One region of the Noviherbaspirillum sedimenti genome, then DNA from elsewhere that is predicted to be linked to it. Evidence: riboswitches for the same ligand, from Rfam matches in the RefSeq annotation. Region 1 holds a riboswitch; each other region holds the start of a gene.

Evidence for each region. A riboswitch is a leader RNA that binds a small molecule or an ion and turns the genes downstream of it on or off. The one in region 1 is predicted to bind cobalamin.
Region 2: linked by a shared signal. The riboswitch ahead of D3878_RS13870 (TonB-dependent receptor) and the one ahead of D3878_RS07645 (TonB-dependent receptor family protein) in region 1 are both predicted to bind cobalamin.
Region 3: linked by a shared signal. The riboswitch ahead of D3878_RS03510 (cobaltochelatase subunit CobN) and the one ahead of D3878_RS07645 (TonB-dependent receptor family protein) in region 1 are both predicted to bind cobalamin.

Annotation. Positions count from the first base shown of each region.
Region 1 covers NZ_QYUQ01000002.1:1,627,314-1,633,223, forward strand. Annotated here, with positions in the region: gene D3878_RS07635 (ABC transporter ATP-binding protein) at 1-354, opposite strand, end outside; gene D3878_RS07640 (FecCD family ABC transporter permease) at 351-1,334, opposite strand; gene D3878_RS07645 (TonB-dependent receptor family protein) at 1,414-3,474, opposite strand; cobalamin riboswitch at 3,623-3,858, opposite strand; gene D3878_RS07655 (protein phosphatase CheZ) at 4,077-4,811, shown strand; gene D3878_RS07660 (chemotaxis protein CheA) at 4,811-5,910, shown strand, end outside.
Region 2 covers NZ_QYUQ01000002.1:2,960,670-2,966,579, reverse strand. Annotated here, with positions in the region: gene D3878_RS13875 (putative bifunctional diguanylate cyclase/phosphodiesterase) at 1-863, shown strand, start outside; cobalamin riboswitch at 1,179-1,397, shown strand; gene D3878_RS13870 (TonB-dependent receptor) at 1,610-3,697, shown strand; gene D3878_RS13865 (hypothetical protein) at 3,730-5,175, shown strand; gene D3878_RS13860 (hypothetical protein) at 5,736-5,910, shown strand, end outside.
Region 3 covers NZ_QYUQ01000002.1:738,467-744,376, reverse strand. Annotated here, with positions in the region: gene D3878_RS03530 (DUF3106 domain-containing protein) at 1-35, shown strand, start outside; gene D3878_RS03525 (RDD family protein) at 50-571, shown strand; gene D3878_RS03520 (alpha/beta fold hydrolase) at 752-1,708, shown strand; gene D3878_RS03515 (LOG family protein) at 1,743-2,342, shown strand; cobalamin riboswitch at 2,601-2,805, shown strand; gene D3878_RS03510 (cobaltochelatase subunit CobN) at 3,003-5,910, shown strand, end outside.

The sequences.
Region 1 (5,910 bases):
ATCGCTATCCCAGCCGCCGCCGAGCCGATGCGGCGTGCGGCCGACCAGCACAGTGGCCAATACCGACGAGGGAAAGCTGTCGAGCTGCTGCTGCGGCATGAAGCCGCGCTTCAGCGCCAGCGCCTGCGCCGGCCATGCGTGCAGCGGCTTATCGTCCAGCATGATGCTGCCCGAGGAGATCGGCGCCAGGCCGCTCAACGCATACAGCAGACTGGTCTTGCCGACGCCGTTCTGGCCCAGGATGCACCAGAATTCGCCGGGCGGGACACGCCAGTTCAAATCATCGATCAGCTGTTGACCGCCCCGCGCCAGCGCCAGATGTTCGGTCCGCAGTTCAAAATTTATAGTGCTCATGCCCTTCCCCGTCCCAGCAATATCAGGAATACCGGCACACCGACCAGGGCGGTGATGACGCCGACCGGCAATTGTACCGGCGCAACGATGGTGCGTGCCAGCAGGTCGGCGAGGGTCAGCGCAATGCCGCCCGCCAGCGCCGAGGCCGGCAGCAGCAGGCGCTGGTCGTTGCCGATTACCAGGCGCAAGGCATGCGGCACTATCAGGCCGATAAAGCCGATGGTCCCGGCCACAGCAACCGCGGCAGCGGTCGCCAGGGACGCCACCAGCAGCGCTGCGGCGCGCAGACGCACGACAGGCACGCCCAGCAACTGCGCGGCGGCGTCGCCATGCGCCAGCACGTTCAGGCGCGCGCTGTTGCGCATGGCCCAGACAAAAGACAGGCCCAGCACGAACCAGGCAGCCCCCTGCCACTGGGCGTTTTCGAGGTCGCCCATCAGCCAGAACACCATGCCGCGCAGGCGCGTATCCGGCGCCAGCGACAGAATCAGGGTCAGCATGGCGCCGAAGCCCGACGCCAGCATGACCCCGGTGAGGATCAGGCGCACGCCGCCGCCGTTGGCGCCGCGCGTCCCCAGCCGCAACAAGGCGCCGCGCGCCAGGCCAAACAACAGCCCGGTCGCCAGCAAGGCGCCGGCCAGTGCGCCAAACTGCACACTCAGCTGCATGCCCCATAGCAGCGGCGCAGCCGGGGCCAGCAGCAACATGCCCAGAGCGCCCACCGCGGCGCCGCCGGACACGCCCAACACATAGGGGTCGGCCAGCGGATTGCGCAGCAAGAGTTGCAGCAAGGCGCCGGCCAGCGCCAGCAGGCCGCCGACTGCAAACGCCGCCAGCGCGCGCGGCAGGCGCAGTTGCATGACGATATCGTCGCTGCCCCATCCCGCGCGACAGCCGCTACTGCCGCAGGCGACTGCCAGCGCCAGCACGGCCAGCCCCAGCAACAGCAAGCCGCACAGGATGAGGAAAGCTTTTCTCATGATTTGACTGGAAAGTCAGGCGTGCGGTCGCTGGCGCCGCGGGTTCGGTGCCGCACGCCGGCAGCCCAGGGGTTCAGGGTTAGAAGCGATATTCGGCGCTTACATAGCCATTACGCCTGTCTTCGGGGTAGGCGTTAAAGCGCGAAGGCGTCGCCGAAATATTGGTCACAGCGTAGGAATAATAAGCCTTGTCGAACAAGTTGTTGATCCCTGCCGCAAGACGCCATGCGCCGATGTCATGACTCAGCTTGATATCGCTCACCGTGTAGCTGGGCATGCGGCGGAAGCGGTTGGCCTGGTCATTGTCGTAGCGCTGGCTGCCGACATAAATTACGTTGAAAGCCAGGCGCGTGGCAGCCGTTGCCTGCCAGCCGAGGTTGAGGCTGAGGCGATCCTTCGGCACCAGCGGCACGTCCTCGCCGGCGATGTTGACGCTGAAGGGCGCGAAGCCCAGGTCGCCGTCGAACCCGTTGAATGTACCGCTGCGGAAACGGGACTGGATTCGGGTATAACGCGCAGTCAAATCCACCGTCTTGCCGATGACCAGCTCGCTCTCCAGTTCCAGGCCACGCCGTCTGGTCGGCGACAGATTCGAGTTTCTGCCCTCGTAGGCGTTGTAATGAATCTCGTCATCGATCTCCATGTCGAACAGCCCGGCACGCAGACGCGCCCCCTTGCCGCTCCATTGCATGCCGATTTCGCGGTCACTGGACTTCTGCGGCTTGAGCAAGCCCGGTGCGCAGGGAGCAAACTGACAGCGGTTTTCATCGATCGTCGCCACGCGGAAGCTCTTGCCGACGCGGCCGTAGGCGGAATAGCCGGCGCCGAGCTCCTGTTGCAGCGCCAGTTCGTGCGCAGACAGGCGATGCTTGACCGATGTTTTCGAGCGGGGCGTGATGCTGTCGGCGTCATCCTGTTCGACGATTTCGCGGCGCGCGCCCAGGCTCAGGCGAGTGCCGGTGGCGAACAGCAATTCATCACGGAAATAGACCGCACGATTTTCCTGGTTGCCCACCTCGTTTTGGCTGGACAGAAAGCCCGTTGCCGCTGTCCGGTTGGTGTAGGACCAGTCGCTCCAGTCCATGCCGGCGGTCAGCCGGTTGTCGATTCCGGCCAGCCGGCTCTTCCACAGCAGGCGGGGGGAAACTGTAGTGACGTCCACATCCGTATCGGCAAGGCTGGTGCCTACCCCGACGAACGAGCCGAACGACTGTCGCGCTTTCTCGCGCCGCCCGACATCGAGGGCCAGCGTCACATCGCCGAAGCGCTTTTCCCCGCGCAGGGAATAAATCCGGCTGTCGCTGTTCATGAAGTCGTCGGGGGTCGTGGCGCCGCGCGGATCGCTCGCCAGCTGCGCCTCGGTGCGGATGCCGGGCAAGCGGGATTTCTGGTCGTCGGCACTGAAATTGAACGCAATGAATTCGTCGCGTCCACCAAAGCGCAATTCACCGCTGACGGTATCCAGCTCGGCGCGGTTATTGGCGCGGTAGCCATCCTTTTCATAATGCTGGGCATTCAGTCTGAGCCCCCAGGTGCCGTTACCGACCTGCATGCTGCCACGCACATCGCGCAACCCGTAGCTTCCCGCCAGTCCCAGCACATTGCCGCTGACGCCCTCCGTGACGGGGGACTTGGTGATGATATTGATCGTGCCGCCGGTGGCGCCGCCCCCGTACAGCACGGCGCCAGCGCCGCGCAGGATTTCGATGCGTTCGATGGAGTCGACGGGAATCGACGACAAGCGCGCAGGAACGCCCTCGTTCTCGGAAATGCGCTGTCCATTCAGCAGGACCAACGTATTCTGATCCCCCGTCACGCCGAAGCCGCGCAAATCCAGCGGAGCATCGGGTACGCCGGTGAAGCTGATGCGGGTGTGCACTCCGCCGAGTTTACCCAGCACTTCGGAAACCGTCGTCGGCGAGCTGTTGCGGATGTCGTCCGCCGTGATGACCTGGGCCGCGATAGGAGCGTCTGCGGCGGCAGACTGGAAACGCGTCGCCGTGACCACGACCGGGGCGAGCGCCTGTTCAGCGTAAAGGTTGGTGGCGTACAAGAGCGGCAGAACAGCCGCCAGGGGCGTCAAGCGGGAAATGGCGCGCGCCCCGCGCGAAGCAGCCGGACGGGAATTGATATTAGACATGATTTCGATTTCAAGAAAAGTTCCCCGGCCAGCTTCCCCGCGAGCCGGACTTAACAAAAGGCTGGAAGAAGGATAGAAACGAGAACGGCATGCATGTCGCGCAATTCGCAACGGCAGCATTTCGTATTCGCGAAATTCCCCGTTCGCAGCACTTTCACCCGTTCTGGCCGGTATCCGGGCTCACAAGGCGAACTGCGTAACCTTCCCATGCCAAATCAGCACAGTGGTGTCAAGACGCAGCCAGTACGGCAATGCCGTACGCTTGTTGACCGTTGCGGGGGCAGCACACGCGGGCGTGGGTCGCATGGATCCATCCAGCCTCGTGTTTCCCGTTTAACTGCGCGCCATGAACGGCGCGCGGGCACCAAAACCCGGCAAGTGTACATTTTATCCACATTGAAAGTCAATTCGACAAGAGGCAAGCGGCACACTTGCGCAATTGCGACGATTTGACAATTCCTTTGCCCATAGAGGGAATTTCTTCGGTATTATTGCCATTAATCAACGATATTTCGCCGTCTGGCCCTTCCCGACCATTCCCTCCCGAGCTGGCAAGGCGGGCCCGCCTGACGGCAACCCCGCACACTGGAGATGCACTGGCTATGACTGATGACCTGGACGCACTGTTTGAAGAAGTGTCGGCGCAACGCACGCAAGCAACAACGACGGCAGCGCAAGCGGTGACAGCGGCGGCGGCCGACGGCAAGCTGGCTTCGGATATCGCCTACGACAATCAGGACAAGCAGGACCAGCCGATGTATACACGCCTTGGCGGCATCGTGCGCCTGCTGCACGATTCGCTGCGCGAACTCGGCTATGACCGTACCCTGTCCGATGCCGCCTCGCAAATCACCGATGCTCAAGGCCGCCTGGAACACATCGCCGCGTTGACTGAACAGGCCGCCAACCGCGTCCTCAACACCATCGACCAGGGCATCCCCGAACAGGAAGCAGTGCTGAAAAGCGCGCTGGAGATGGATAGCCGCTGGACAAGGCTGTTCGAAGGCACGATGAGCATCGAGGAATTCCGTGAACTTGCCACCGATTCCAAGGCATTTGCCCTGAAGGTCGCCAGCGCCACCGAAACCGAGAAGGCGCGCCTGCTCGACATCATGATGGCGCAGGATTTCCAGGACATCACGGGCCAGCTGATCAAGAAAATCGTCTCTGTCACGCAAAAGGTCGAAACCGAGCTGGCGCAGCTGTTGCTGGACAATGCGCCGCCGGAAGTGGCGCAATCGCTGAAAGATGCGCCGGAGTCTCTGATGCAGGGCCCCTCCACCAGTGCGCTGGGGCAGGATGACGTCGACAGCCTGCTGGAAGGTCTCGGTTTCTGATGGAAGAAATGCTCAAGGAATTCGTCGTCGAGGCGCTCGACCTCGCGATGAATGTAGAAGAACACCTGCTCAGCCTGGAACGGCAACCCGACGACGCCGCCACGCTGAACGCGCTATTCCGCTCGTTCCACACCATCAAGGGCGGCGCCGGCTTCATGAACCTGCCGGCGATGGTCGCCGCCTGCCATCTCACCGAAAACCTGTTCGACGGACTGCGTACCGGCAAGGTACCAGTCACGCCACTGGCAATCGAGGCGGCACTACAGGCCAGCGGCTTCGTCGCCGACCAGTTGCAGGCGCTCTCCAACGGTGCCGAGCCGGCAAGCCTGCCGGCCATGCCGGAAGCGCTGAAGGAATTGTTGAACCAGGCCATCGAGGGCAAGGCAGAGGCGACGCCAGTGCCTGACACCATGGCCGCCGCGCAAGTGCCGGCGGCACAGAGCGCCCAGGAAGCCATGGCGACTGAAGCCGTCGCGCAGGCTGACGACGGACCGGACTGGGAAGCCCTGTATTACGCAGTAGTCCCGGCGGAACTGGCGCCGCCCCGCCCTGCTCCCGTCGCTGCCGCAGCCGCCAGTGCACCGATCGACCCGACTGCCGCTGTGCCAGCCGCTGCCCTCCCCAAACCGTCCGCTGCGCCAGAGGGCAAGCAAGCCTCGGCCAAGGACGAAAGCATCCGCATCGATGCAGTCAAGCTCGACGCCTTGCTCGAAGTGGCTGGCGAATCGGTGCAGGCGGCCAACCAGGCCAGCGTACTGCTCGAAAAGCTGATGCAATTCAAGTTCGATAGCGCCGCCGCCAACCTGATGGTCACCCTGGCCGAAACCCTGGGCCGGGCATCGCGTTACTCGACCGAACTGCAGCGCGCCACCCTGTCGACCCGCATGCAGCCAGTCGGCCGCCTGTTCCAGAAATTCCCGCGCATGGTGCGCGAACTGGCGCGCGACCTCGGCAAGGAAGTCGAATTGCTCATCGAAGGCGCGGAGACCGAAGTCGACCGCGTGGTGGTGGACAGCCTGTACGACCCGCTGGTGCACATGCTGCGCAACTCGCTCGACCACGGCATCGAAAGCGCCGATGCCCGCGTTGCCGCCGGCAA
Region 2 (5,910 bases), 1.3 Mb from region 1:
ATTTGCGGGCGCAAATCGACAGGAAAGTCCGACTGGAAACCGATCTGCAGCAAGCAATCGAACGGGATGAACTCATGCTGCATTATCAGCCACAGGTCGATCTCCAGAGCGGCCGCATCGTGGGGCTGGAAGCGTTGTTGCGCTGGCGGCATCCCGAGCTTGGCGAAATCGCGCCGGCCGAGTTCATTCCGCTGGCGGAAGAAATGGGACTCATCATGCCCATCGGCGCATGGGTGATCCAGGAAGCCTGCAAACAAAACAAGGCGTGGCAACAAGCGGGCTTCCCGCTGATACGGGTGGCCGTGAACCTGTCGCCGAAGCAATTGAACCATCCTGGACTGGTCGACTTTGTCGCTGGCTGCCTGTCCGCCACCGCGCTCGATCCAGCTTGCCTCGAACTGGAATTTACCGAGAGCGCATCCATGGACGACCCCAATACGATCATCCCCCTGATGCACCAGCTGAAAAAACTGGGGGTGAGCCTGTCGATCGACGATTTTGGTACCGGATATTCGAATATGAAGTATCTAAAAAACTTCCCCATCGACAAGCTGAAATTGGACGGTTCTTTTGTCCGGGAGATCACGACCGATCCGCGCAGCCTGGCGATCGCCGACGCCATTATCGCCATGTCGCACCACTTGGGCCTGAAAGTCGTTGCGGAGATGACCGAAACCGATGCGCAGATCATGCTGCTTATCGCCCGAGCCTGCGATCAGGCGCAAGGCTATTATTTCAGCAAGCCGGTGCCCGCCGAGCAGTGCGCAAGATTGTTGCAGATGGGCTGCCTGCCGCTTCCGACCAGCGGGAAGCCTGTCCTTCGAACCCTAATGCCGTTCACTTACGCAGCAGTCGGGAATTAAGACGACGGTCGCACATCGCACTCCTTCCTCTTCAAGGAGAAGGAGAAGGCAGGGATGGGTGTCAGTGGCCGACACAGTGCAGTTTTAAACCCATCCCCACCCTAAGAAACGGAGCGTCGTCTTGCAAGCCGACGACGTTCCGCAGGCGCGGGGCAGTGCCTCGCGCACCGGATGCTTGTGTAAAAACCTCCGGTGCGGGCGCTGGCCCGGTGTCAAAATGCTCACCACCCCACAACTGGAAACCGCTGGCACACGCTCCGATATGATCCGCTTCAGCTGAAACAGCGTGTTTCAGTTGTCATGAAATGGTGCGAGCCGTACAATGCTGTTTTTGGTGCCCGCGGACACGTCTCTGTCCGCAGTTAAACGGGAAACACCAGTGCTCTGCACTAAGGTGTGCTGCCCCCGCAACGGAAAGCAAGCGTCACGATTCCTGTCGTGACAAGTCGTCTCTCAACGCCACTGTGCATTTGCATGGGAAGGCAAGACGGTTGACTTGCTAGCCCGGATACCGGCCAAACAAGTGGAAGTGTGCGAACGGGGATGTTCGCGATACTGGCAGCGCATGTTTCGGCATGCCGCACGCTATTTCGCTCGCTTATTCAGTTTGTGCGCTTCTGTTCAATTCGACCTGCGGGGAAGCGGGCCGGTTGCTTATCGCACAAAACTCAACAATGAAATCTTCTGTTTTTGCGGGCCCTACCAGCCTGGCTGTAAAACCATTCGCATTGGCAATGGCGGCCGTCGTGCTGGGCATTTGGGCACCGTCGGCGTATGCCGAGCAACAAGAATTGCCGACCGTTACCGTGCAGGGGAGCCGCGTAACCAGCGGGGTGGCGCTGGACGCCGAAGCAGGCACCGCCACGCGGCTCGGCGTCTCAGTCAAGGATGTGCCAGCCAGCGTGGAGATTCTGACGCAGGAAGCCATGCGTGCGCAAGGCAGCCGCACCATGGTGGAGGCGGTCGAGAAAGCCGCCGGTTTCAGCGGCGGTTTTACAGGCGGTACGCCCGGCACGTTTTCGGTGCGCGGTTTCACTAATAATGGCGTGGCTTTCCTCCATAACGGCGTGCGCATCCCGGGAGGAACGGGCATGTCGAGCCGCAACATGGATGTTGCCAACTTCGACCGCATCGAAGTACTGCGGGGGCCGGCCTCGGTGCTGTACGGCGAAGGCGCGATCGGCGCGGCGGTCAACTTCATTTCCAGGACGCCCAGCCGAAAACAGGCGCCGTTCGAGGCAAGCTACGCATTTAGCAGCTTTAACTCCCATCGCTTGCATGCCGGCACCGGCGGGCCGGTCAAGGAAGGCGCGGCGTATTACCGGATCGATGCCAGCCTCAACGACTACGGCAGCCATGTCGAAGACAACCGCAGCCGTTTGGAGCGACTGACCGGTTCGCTGCTGTTCACCCTCGCGCCCTCACTCGACTTGACGCTGGAATTCGACAAGATGCGCGATCGCCAAAAGAACGCCTATTGGGGCACGCCGCTGGTCAATGGCCGCATCGATCCGGCATTGCGCCGCGTTAATTACAACAATCTGAACGATGACCGCTTCGCCGCCGATACCACCTGGCTGCGCGCCAATCTATCCTGGACCCCGAACGCCCAGTGGGAAGTGCGCAATCAGTTGTATCACTACGACTCTTACCGCGATTGGCGCAACGTCGAAAACCTCACCTATAATGCCGGCGCGGCGCCAACGGTCACACGCTTTTCCTGGGGTGATCTCGATCATGATCACCAGGTGACCGGCAACCGGACCGAAGCCCTGCACAAGGGATCCCTTGGGGCGCTGGAAAACCGGCTGGCGATCGGCATGGATGTGAACGCCACGCGCTTTGCCACGGCCCGCAACGGTTTTCCCGCCGCGCCGCAGACTGTCGACGCCTTCAATCCGGCACCGGGCTCTTTCGCCGCAGCCACGCCGATCAACCGCTCGCCCGCGCGCAGGGTCGGCATCGACCAGTGGTCGATCTTCGCCGAAGATCAACTGTCCCTGACGTCGGCGCTGAAACTGGTCGGCGGCCTGCGCCATGACCGCTTCGACGTGAACTGGACTTATTTCGATCTCGCCGGCGCGCCAAGCGAATCGAAAACGTACTCGGCCAATTCCTACCGCGCTGGCCTCGTCTACGATGTGCTGCCGAACCTGACGCTGTATGCATCCTACGCCACGGCGGTCGAACCAGGCGGCACGCTGCTGCTGCTTAACCGCAACCAGAGCCAGCTCGCCCTGTCGCGAGCCAAGCAGTGGGAAGCGGGCTTAAAGCAAGGCTTCTGGGCCGGCAAGGGCGAATGGACGCTGGCCATCTACGATATCGTCAAAACCAATGTTTTCGTGCCCGACCCCGTCAATCCAGCCAACCGTCTGCCTGTTGGCCGACAGTCGTCGACCGGCGCGGAAGTCAGCGTCAGCCTGCGCCCTACCCGGCAGTGGACGCTGGACGCCAACCTGGCGCTGGTGAATGCGCGCTTTGACGATTTCAGCGAAGGCTCGCCGCCCGTATCGCGCAATGGCAACACGCCGACGTTCGTACCCGAAGCTGTCGCCAACCTGGGCGTGCGCTATGCGCCGGATGCCCAATGGGAATTCGGTACCTGGGTTCGGCGCGTGTCGACAGTGCATACCGACAACGCCAACACCGTCAGGTTGCCCGCTTATACGACCCTTGATCTCGGCGCGACCTATAAAGTCAGCAAGCGGCTGGAAATCGGCATGCGCGTGCGCAACGCCACCGATGCGCTGTATGCGCATTGGGCCTACCGTCCGCAGCAGGTCATGATCGCCGAGCCACGCACTTACGAGGCTTCGGTGCGCGCAAGCTTTTGACCGGCGCGATGGGGAGCGCAATTAAAAGAGCCGTGGTCTTCCTGCACCGCTATTTCGGCATGTCGCTGGCCCTGTTTTTCCTGATGTGGTTCGCCAGCGGCCTGGTGCTGCTGTATGTACCGTTTCCGCGCCTGACGCCGGCCGAACGCATTGCGGCTTTGCCGCCGCTTGCGCTGGAACGCTGCGCGGTGACGCTGTCGCAAGCGCTGGATGCCTTGGCGCTGGATCAGGCCGAAGCAGTGCGCTTGGGCATGCTGGACGGCCGGCCGGTTTATCGCATCCTGGCAACGGGGAAATCGGCGCGCTGGCAGGCCGTGTTTGCCGACACCGGCGAACGCGTGACGACGGTGGATGCGCAAGCGGTCGCGGCAGGCTTCCAGGGCGGCGGCACGGCACGCCAGGTGGACAGTTTCGAACTCGACCAATGGACGGTGTCGGCAAACCTGCATCCTTACCGCCCCTTGGCTGAAGTCGACATGCAGGACGCGGATGGGACGCATCTTTACGTGTCGCTGGCCAGCGCGGAAGTGGTGCGCGACACGCGCAGGATGGAACGTTTCTGGAACTGGATCGGCGCCATTCCGCACTGGATTTACCCGGTGCAGTTGCGCCGTCATGGCGACATTTGGCATCATGTCGTCGTCTGGCTGGCGCTGCCGGGCGTACTGGTGACGATGACGGGACTGTTTGTGGGACTCGTGCGAGTGCGCTTCGGCAAGGGCGACGCGGGCCGCCGCATTCCTTTCCGCGAGCCGGTGTTTCGCTGGCACCATGTGCTCGGCCTGTCCGGCGCGCTGCTGGCGCTGGGCTGGATCTTCAGCGGCCTGATGTCGATGAACCCTTTCAGCCTTTTTCCATCGTCAAAGCCCGACCCGCAACTATTGGCCGCCTGGCACGGCGGCCCGTTGAGCCGCCGCGACAGCGTCGAGGCAGGCCTGCTGCGCGGGCTGGCAGGGCAGGGTATCAGGGAAGTCGAATGGCATCGGCTGCGCGGCGTGACGGCTTTGCAGCTGCGTAAGTCGCTGCTGCCCGCGGACCTGCTGCTGCCCCGGCAAGGAACAGTCAGCAGCGGATGGGATGCGATGGCGCTGGAGACGGCGTTGCGCCACGCTAGACCGGACGTGGCGCTGGAGTCTTTTGCGCTACTGACAGAATACGACGACTACTATTACAGCACCGCGCCGGAGACCGGCGAGCGGCCGCTGCCGGTGGCGCGTGCGACGTTTGCGGACGGCGAATGGTATTACATCGACCCGGCGAATGGACGCATCGTCAAGCGCCTTGCTGCAGCCAATCGCTCTCAGCGCTGGCTGTATCAGGGTTTGCACAGCATGGATTTTCCAGTTTTGCGCGATCGTCCCGGACTGCGCAAAATTCTCATCACCGTGTTCCTTTTCTTCGGGATCGGCATCAGCGCGACCGGCGTCATACTCGGATGGCGGCGGTTCTCGCGAATTCGGTCGAAGTTGGAGGTATGAGTCACCATGAATAAAGTGGCTGGCGACATAAGGCGCCCTGCGGCCCGGCGCGTCGCTGCGCGCCACACCGCCCCGCAGATTCTCCCGGCTTTGCGCCTGCAGGCGCAAAGCTTCGAATCCCCCACGCGCACATGCGCGCTTCTCTCCGCCAAAACGAAAAGCCCCGCGAGTGCGGGGCTTTTGTGTTTTGGAGAGGGGAAGCCTAATCATGCCTTGAAAGCCGCATGAATAAAGGGTTTTCGGTTTTTTCAGTTGCGATATACCGTCACTGATACTGTCAAAATATTTTTCATCTAGCCTTCGCAGGTTTTCATGATCAAGCCGCTAGTTCAAGATGCGATGTTTTTTCTGTCTGTGGGGTGATTGCAACAATCTATAAGGTTTTTTTTAAAAATAGGCAAAGTTGATGAAGGGTGCACCTACAGCATAATGCGATGTTTCTAGGACTTCAGGTTGCGCATATGCTGCCATTTGTCTGTGAGAAAAGCAGTGTCGCTCCAGATAGTTGCCCATTGACAACTTAAGAGTTATGATCAGTATTTTGTCGATTAAGCAAGTCCATGAAGAATACTATTTTTGCCGCCGTAGCGATGCTGCTTGCATTTGATGCCAATGCGCAGGGAAACAACGGATTCGTTGCGGAAAAAATTAATGCCTGCCGCAAGTCCGGCGAGATGGCGGCTGCAACCTATGAACTGTATAAAGAGTCACCGGGTGCAGTCGGACGTGCGCGTG
Region 3 (5,910 bases), 890 kb from region 1:
CGCTGGGCGGACCGCTTTCCTACTCACCAAAATAATTCGATCGTCTACGTTGCTGGATACCCTTGCCCCACCCTTGAGACGCCGCCTGGCAAGCATGCTGTATGAAGGCATGCTGCTGTTCGGCGTCCTGTTCATTGCCGGTTGGCTATTTTCCACGCTCCTGCAGCAGCGGCACGCCCTGTATCTGCGGCATGCCCAGCAGATCTGGCTGTTGCTGGTGATGGGCATCTATTTTGTCTGGTTCTGGATCCATGGCGGCCAGACCCTGGCCATGAAAACCTGGCACATCCGCCTGGTCAGCGCGGATGGCAAGCCGTTAAGGGTTTGGCGTGCAATCATGCGCTACCTGCTGGCATGGCTCTGGTTCCTGCCTGGGCTGGCGCTGGCTTCAGTTTTGGGTGCGCATGCGTGGATGCTGGTACTGATTCCAGCTTTAAACATGCTGCTGTGGGCGCTTGCCACTTATCTTGACCCGCAACGCCAATTCCTCCATGACCGCCTGGCGGGCACACGACTGATCATGCAGCAGCCAGTCAAGCCAGGGGCAGCAGCCAGGTCCGTGCCGCGCTGAGCCCATCGCTCCGGTTGATTCGGGCGATGCTGCCTGACTTCCCCTGGGTTTCACTGGCAAGCCTGCGCTTTCAGGCCAACCGGTGCGAGGCGACTCAGTGCTTGTTGCGATACACTTTACGCCGCCCCGGGGCATAATTGCGCGCACATGGTTGCATTCATTACCAGGATATTGTTGCTCGTGCAGCTAGCCATTGCGGCAGCGATCGCCTACGTCCTGAAGCATTTTTTCGGCATGCACATTGCTTCAGCCATGTTGAGCGCTGCCGGCATGCTGCTTCTGCTGCGCATGCTGATTACCGCCAACAATTTTCGATTGTCATGGCGCTTTCGCAGCGACACTCCGCCCGCCGAGCGCATCACCCTGCGCCATGCATGGCGCCTGTATCTGGAAGAATTCCGCGCAAGCTTGTTCAGCTCTTCGTGGAGCATGCCGTTTGGCGCCTTTGCCGGGCATCACAGTGCAAAATCGCGGGGCTTGCCGGTGCTGCTGATCCATGGCTACGGCTGCAACAGCGGTTACTGGCGCAGCATGAGCCGGCTGCTGGGTACTGCCGGCATCACGCACCGGGCGGTCAGCCTGGAACCGGTATTCGGCGATATCGACAGTTTCGTGCCGGCGGTGCATGCGGCGGTGGAAAACCTGTGCCACGCTACCGGCAGCCGGCGCGTCGTACTGCTGGCGCACAGCATGGGCGGCCTGGTGGCGCGCGCCTATCTGTGCGCGCATGGCGAAGCCCGCATCGCCAGGGTCATCACGCTGGGCACGCCGCACCATGGCACCGGGCTGGCCAATTTCGGCCTGGGCAGCAACAGCGAGCAGATGCGCTGGGTAATCAATAAAAGCAGCAATGGAAACAGCAATGCATGCAGCGGCGAATATGGTGACGGGCGCGGCGGCACGCCCAGCGCGTGGCTGCAGGAACTGGCCGCACGCGAAGGCCCGCAGCGCTATGGCTTGTTTACTTCCATCTATTCGCACCATGACAACATCATCGCCCCGCAGACTTCCGCGCATTTGCCGGGCGCACGCAATATTGCCTTGCATGGCGTCGGCCACGTGGCACTGGGCTTGAACCCGCAGGTTCAGAAAATCGTCATCGACGAAATCCTCGCGGCGGCACCGGATGCAGGATAATGCGCTCCAGTGTCAACAACCGATTTATACCGATATGAAATCTATTTGCGTCTATTGCGGCTCATCGCCGGGCACCCTGCCGGCCTACACCGAAGCCGCCCGCGCACTGGCGCAGGAAATGGTCAAGAACAATATCGCGTTGGTGTATGGCGGCGGCAGTGTCGGCTTGATGGGGGTGATCGCCGATGAAGTCATGCGCCTGGGCGGCGAAGTCACCGGCGTCATTCCCAAGGCCTTACTGGAGTGGGAAGTCGGCCATCATGGCTTGACACGCCTGCATGTGGTCAAGGACCTGCATGAACGCAAGGCCATGATGGCGCAACTGTCGGATGGCTTCATTGCCCTGCCCGGTGGCCTGGGCACCATGGAGGAATTGTTCGAGACCTTGACCTGGGCTCAGTTGAACCTGCATGACAAGCCGATCGGCTTGTTGAATGTCGCCGGCTTTTATGATGGCTTGCTGGCTTTCGTGGCGCATATGGTGACGCAGGGATTCGTGAAACCTGCGCAAGCCGGCTTGCTGATGCACGAGACGCAGGTCGACCGATTGCTGGCGCGCTTGCGCGATTTCCAGCCGGGCCAGCATCGGCACAAACTGCTGGATACGGGCAACGCACCGCCCCTGTTGTCCTAGGCTCGGCCGAGCGCGAGGGCTGGCCACCCCGCCGCGGCGGCCAGTCTGATTCAAGCGCGGACTGACCGCCAGCGCGCCCTGCTCAAGCGCCGAGTTCCAGGACATCAAGCAGCCAGGCGGCTTGCGGCAGGATGGAACCGTGCAGGGGGGTATGTCGAGCAAGCCGGACGATTCGAAGCCAATGCCGCTTTGCTCATGCTGCAGCGAAAAGGGCAAACGAGGCGTTAAAGTCCTGGCATATGATTTTTCCGTTTGCGTTATACTGGCGACACTTTAGGTGCCTTGCTCCGTATTCACAGAGCGGGTGAAACGGGAAGCCGGTGACGCTGAGCGATCAGACATTCCGGCGCAGCCCCCGCTGCTGTAAGCCTGACGACTCCGGAAACACCACTGTGCCTGTGCATGGGAAGGCCGGGGAAGGATGAAGGCGAGCCAGAAGACCGGCCTGAAGCATATGCAGTACCAATCCCCGGGGTGATGGGAAAGGTTCGATTGATGCCTGCCGCCCGGTAGGTACGCGTGAGCTTTTTTCTCCTGGTCTGGTACCTTTCAGTACACCGTCCGAAGAAAATGCCGGCTCGCTCAAAAAATCCCCCTTTCGCTTGCTATCTGCTCTGCATCGTCCTTTTCGCCACGTCTGCGCAAAGCTGGGCAGGAACATTGTTTGGCGTTGTCACCGAACGTACTGCGCCAACCGCCATCGAGGCCGCGCACCGTCATCTCGCCAGCCATCCGGGTGACCGCATCGTGCTGCGCACCCCGGCGCAATTGATGGCAGCCAGCGACAAGCAACTCAGCCAATGGATCGGCCAGGCAGACAGCGTGCTCGCGGCCGCTGTCTTCGGTGATCCTGCGCGCCGCCTGAAGGACGCGCTGGAGCGCCATGCCCGCCCCCGCACCGCCGTGCTCGCACTGAACGGGGAATCCAGCCTGAACCTGATGAGCCGCAACCTCGACGCAGACCGTCCCGGAAGCCTGGGCAACTTTCCAGCCGACACATTGTTCCAGTTGGCGCAGGAAAACCCGCCCCCGGCGGCATTGAACGCAGCCAACGCCCACCCGACAGCGCGCCGATGGCTGGCCGCCCGCCAAGTCTGGCAAGCCTGGGGCGGCGAAAACATGACGGCGCTGTTTGCCCACTTGCTCGACCTGCGCCAGCCACTGTCGGCCCCGAAGCCGGAACCGGCGTTGCGCATGCGCATCGGCAGCAAAGAGTTGAGCGACGCCTCAGCCTGGGGCGGAGGCGCCTCCCTTGGCTTGGCGCCGAAGCCAAGCGTCGTCGTACTCGACCTTGCCAACATGGATGCCGGCACGCCCGCTGCCCTCTGCCAGCGCATCGAACAGCGCGGCCTGTCCTGCGTGCAGATACTGACCCGCTGGGGAAGCGCCTCGCGTGACGCGCTGGAGCGTCTGTCCGAACTGGTTGCGCCGGCGCGACCTGCCGCACTGATCGTATTGCAGGATTTCGTGGTTGGGGCCGCCGACGGCAGGGAGGCCGTCATCGACGCGTTCAAGAAACTGGATGTGCCGGTCTTCAAGGCAATCCGCCTGAGCGAGCGCAACGCGACCCAGTGGCGCCTGTCGCCGGACGGCCTGCCGGCCGACTCCGTGCAGTACCGTGTCGCCCTGCCTGAGTTGCAAGGGATCGGCCAGCCCATCGTCGTCTCGGCGTTGGGACGAAGCAAAACAGATGGCGTGACCGGTATTCAGACCCGTCCGCCGGTCGCATTGGATGCGCAAATCGACCTCCTCTCCGCGCGCGTCCATCGCTGGCTGACCTTGCGCAGCAAGGCAAACCGCGACAAGCGCATTGCCGTCGTCTATTACAACCATCCGCCGGGGCGCCAGAACATCGGCGCCGATAACCTCGATGTGCCCGCATCGCTATTCGACATGCTGCATGCACTCAAGGCGGCCGGCTACACGACAGGCGAATTGCCAGCTTCGCCGGAGGCCTTGCTGGACCGCATCATGGCGCATGGCGTTAACCTGCCGGAGGACCGTGCCGCGCTACGCGAGCTCAGCACCGCCATCGCGAGCGTCCCGGCGTCCGACTACGCGCGCTGGTTTTCGACACTGCCCTCCCGTGTCCGCGACGAGATGACAGACGGCCCTCTCGGCCGCCTGCATGCAGAAGTGCTTGAAGCGGAGACCGCCAACGAACGCGCCGCGGGCCGCAAGCGGGCCGATACTGCACTGAAGGAATTACGTCACCTGGTCGAAGGCGCCGACCATCCGAAGCGGCAGCAAGCCCTCCGCGATCTGGACGCACTCGAAGCCGCTTACCTCGCCTGTCTTGCCGACCGTCCGCAGCGGCCCTGCGTTGCCCTCACGCCGCTCATCCGCCGCCTTACCGGATACGGTATCGAAGGCCTCAAGGGCTGGGGCCCCGCACCCGGCAAAGTCATGGTCGATAGCGGCAAGCTGCTGGTGCCAGGTATCGTCTTCGGCAACATATTCATCGGCCCGCAGCCGCCGCGCGGCTGGGAAGTGGATGAGGAACTGCTGCACGCGAACACCAGCGTCACGCCGCCGCATCAGTACCTCGCCTTCTACCACTGGCTACGCGACCGCTTCAAGGCCGACGCGCTGGTGCACGTCGGCCGCCATTCGACCTATGAATTCCTGCCCGGCAAGGCCGTCGGCTTGGCGGCGGACGACTATCCCAGCCTGATCGCCGCCGACCTGCCCGGCATTTATCCCTATATTGTCGACGGCGTCGGCGAAGGCACGCAGGCCAAGCGGCGCGGCCTGGCCGTGATCGTCGATCACCTGACGCCGCCGCTTGCTTCGACACCGCTCTATGACCAGCTGCTGGCCTTGCGCCAGGTCGTCGAGAGCTTCGAAGCCGCATCCAGCGAATCGCTCAAGGCCCAGGCCGCCCGCACCATGCGGGAACAAGTTGTGGCACTGAACCTGAAAGCCGAACTGGAAGCTTCAATGGCCGACGTGCTGGCCGTGCGCGGCATCGGTTTTGAAGCAGCCGACGACGACCTGCTGGCCCATGAAATCGGCCACTACCTGACCAAGCTGCAGGAAAAATTCATGCCCTACGGCCTGCACATTTTCGGGCGCCAGTGGAGCCAGGCGTCGCTGGACCTGATGCTCGCTTCGATGAAAAAAGGCGGCATCGACGATCCGGCAATCAGCCGCAAGCTGGCCGACTCGCCACGACTCGAAATGCTTGGCCTGCTGGCCGGCCTGGATGGGCGCTATATCGCGCCGGGCAAAGGCAATGACCCGCTGCGCTCGCCGGAGGCGCTGCCGACCGGCCGAAATTTCCATGCCATCGACGGCGACATCCTGCCTACCCGGGTCGGCTACCGGCTGGGAGAGGCGCTGGCCAGCAAGGCTGCGGCCCGCGACAAACCGGCACAAGGCTCCGAAGGCGTCATCCTCTGGGCATCCGACGCCGTGCGCGACGAAGGCGTGATGGTCGCGTTCTCGCTCGCGCTGATGGGGGCCGAACCAGTATGGAACGCCCGCGGCATCGTCACCGACGTTCGCCTCAAGCAGGGGGTGGGACGACGTGACGTGATCGTCACCACCTCCGGCCTGTTCCGCGACC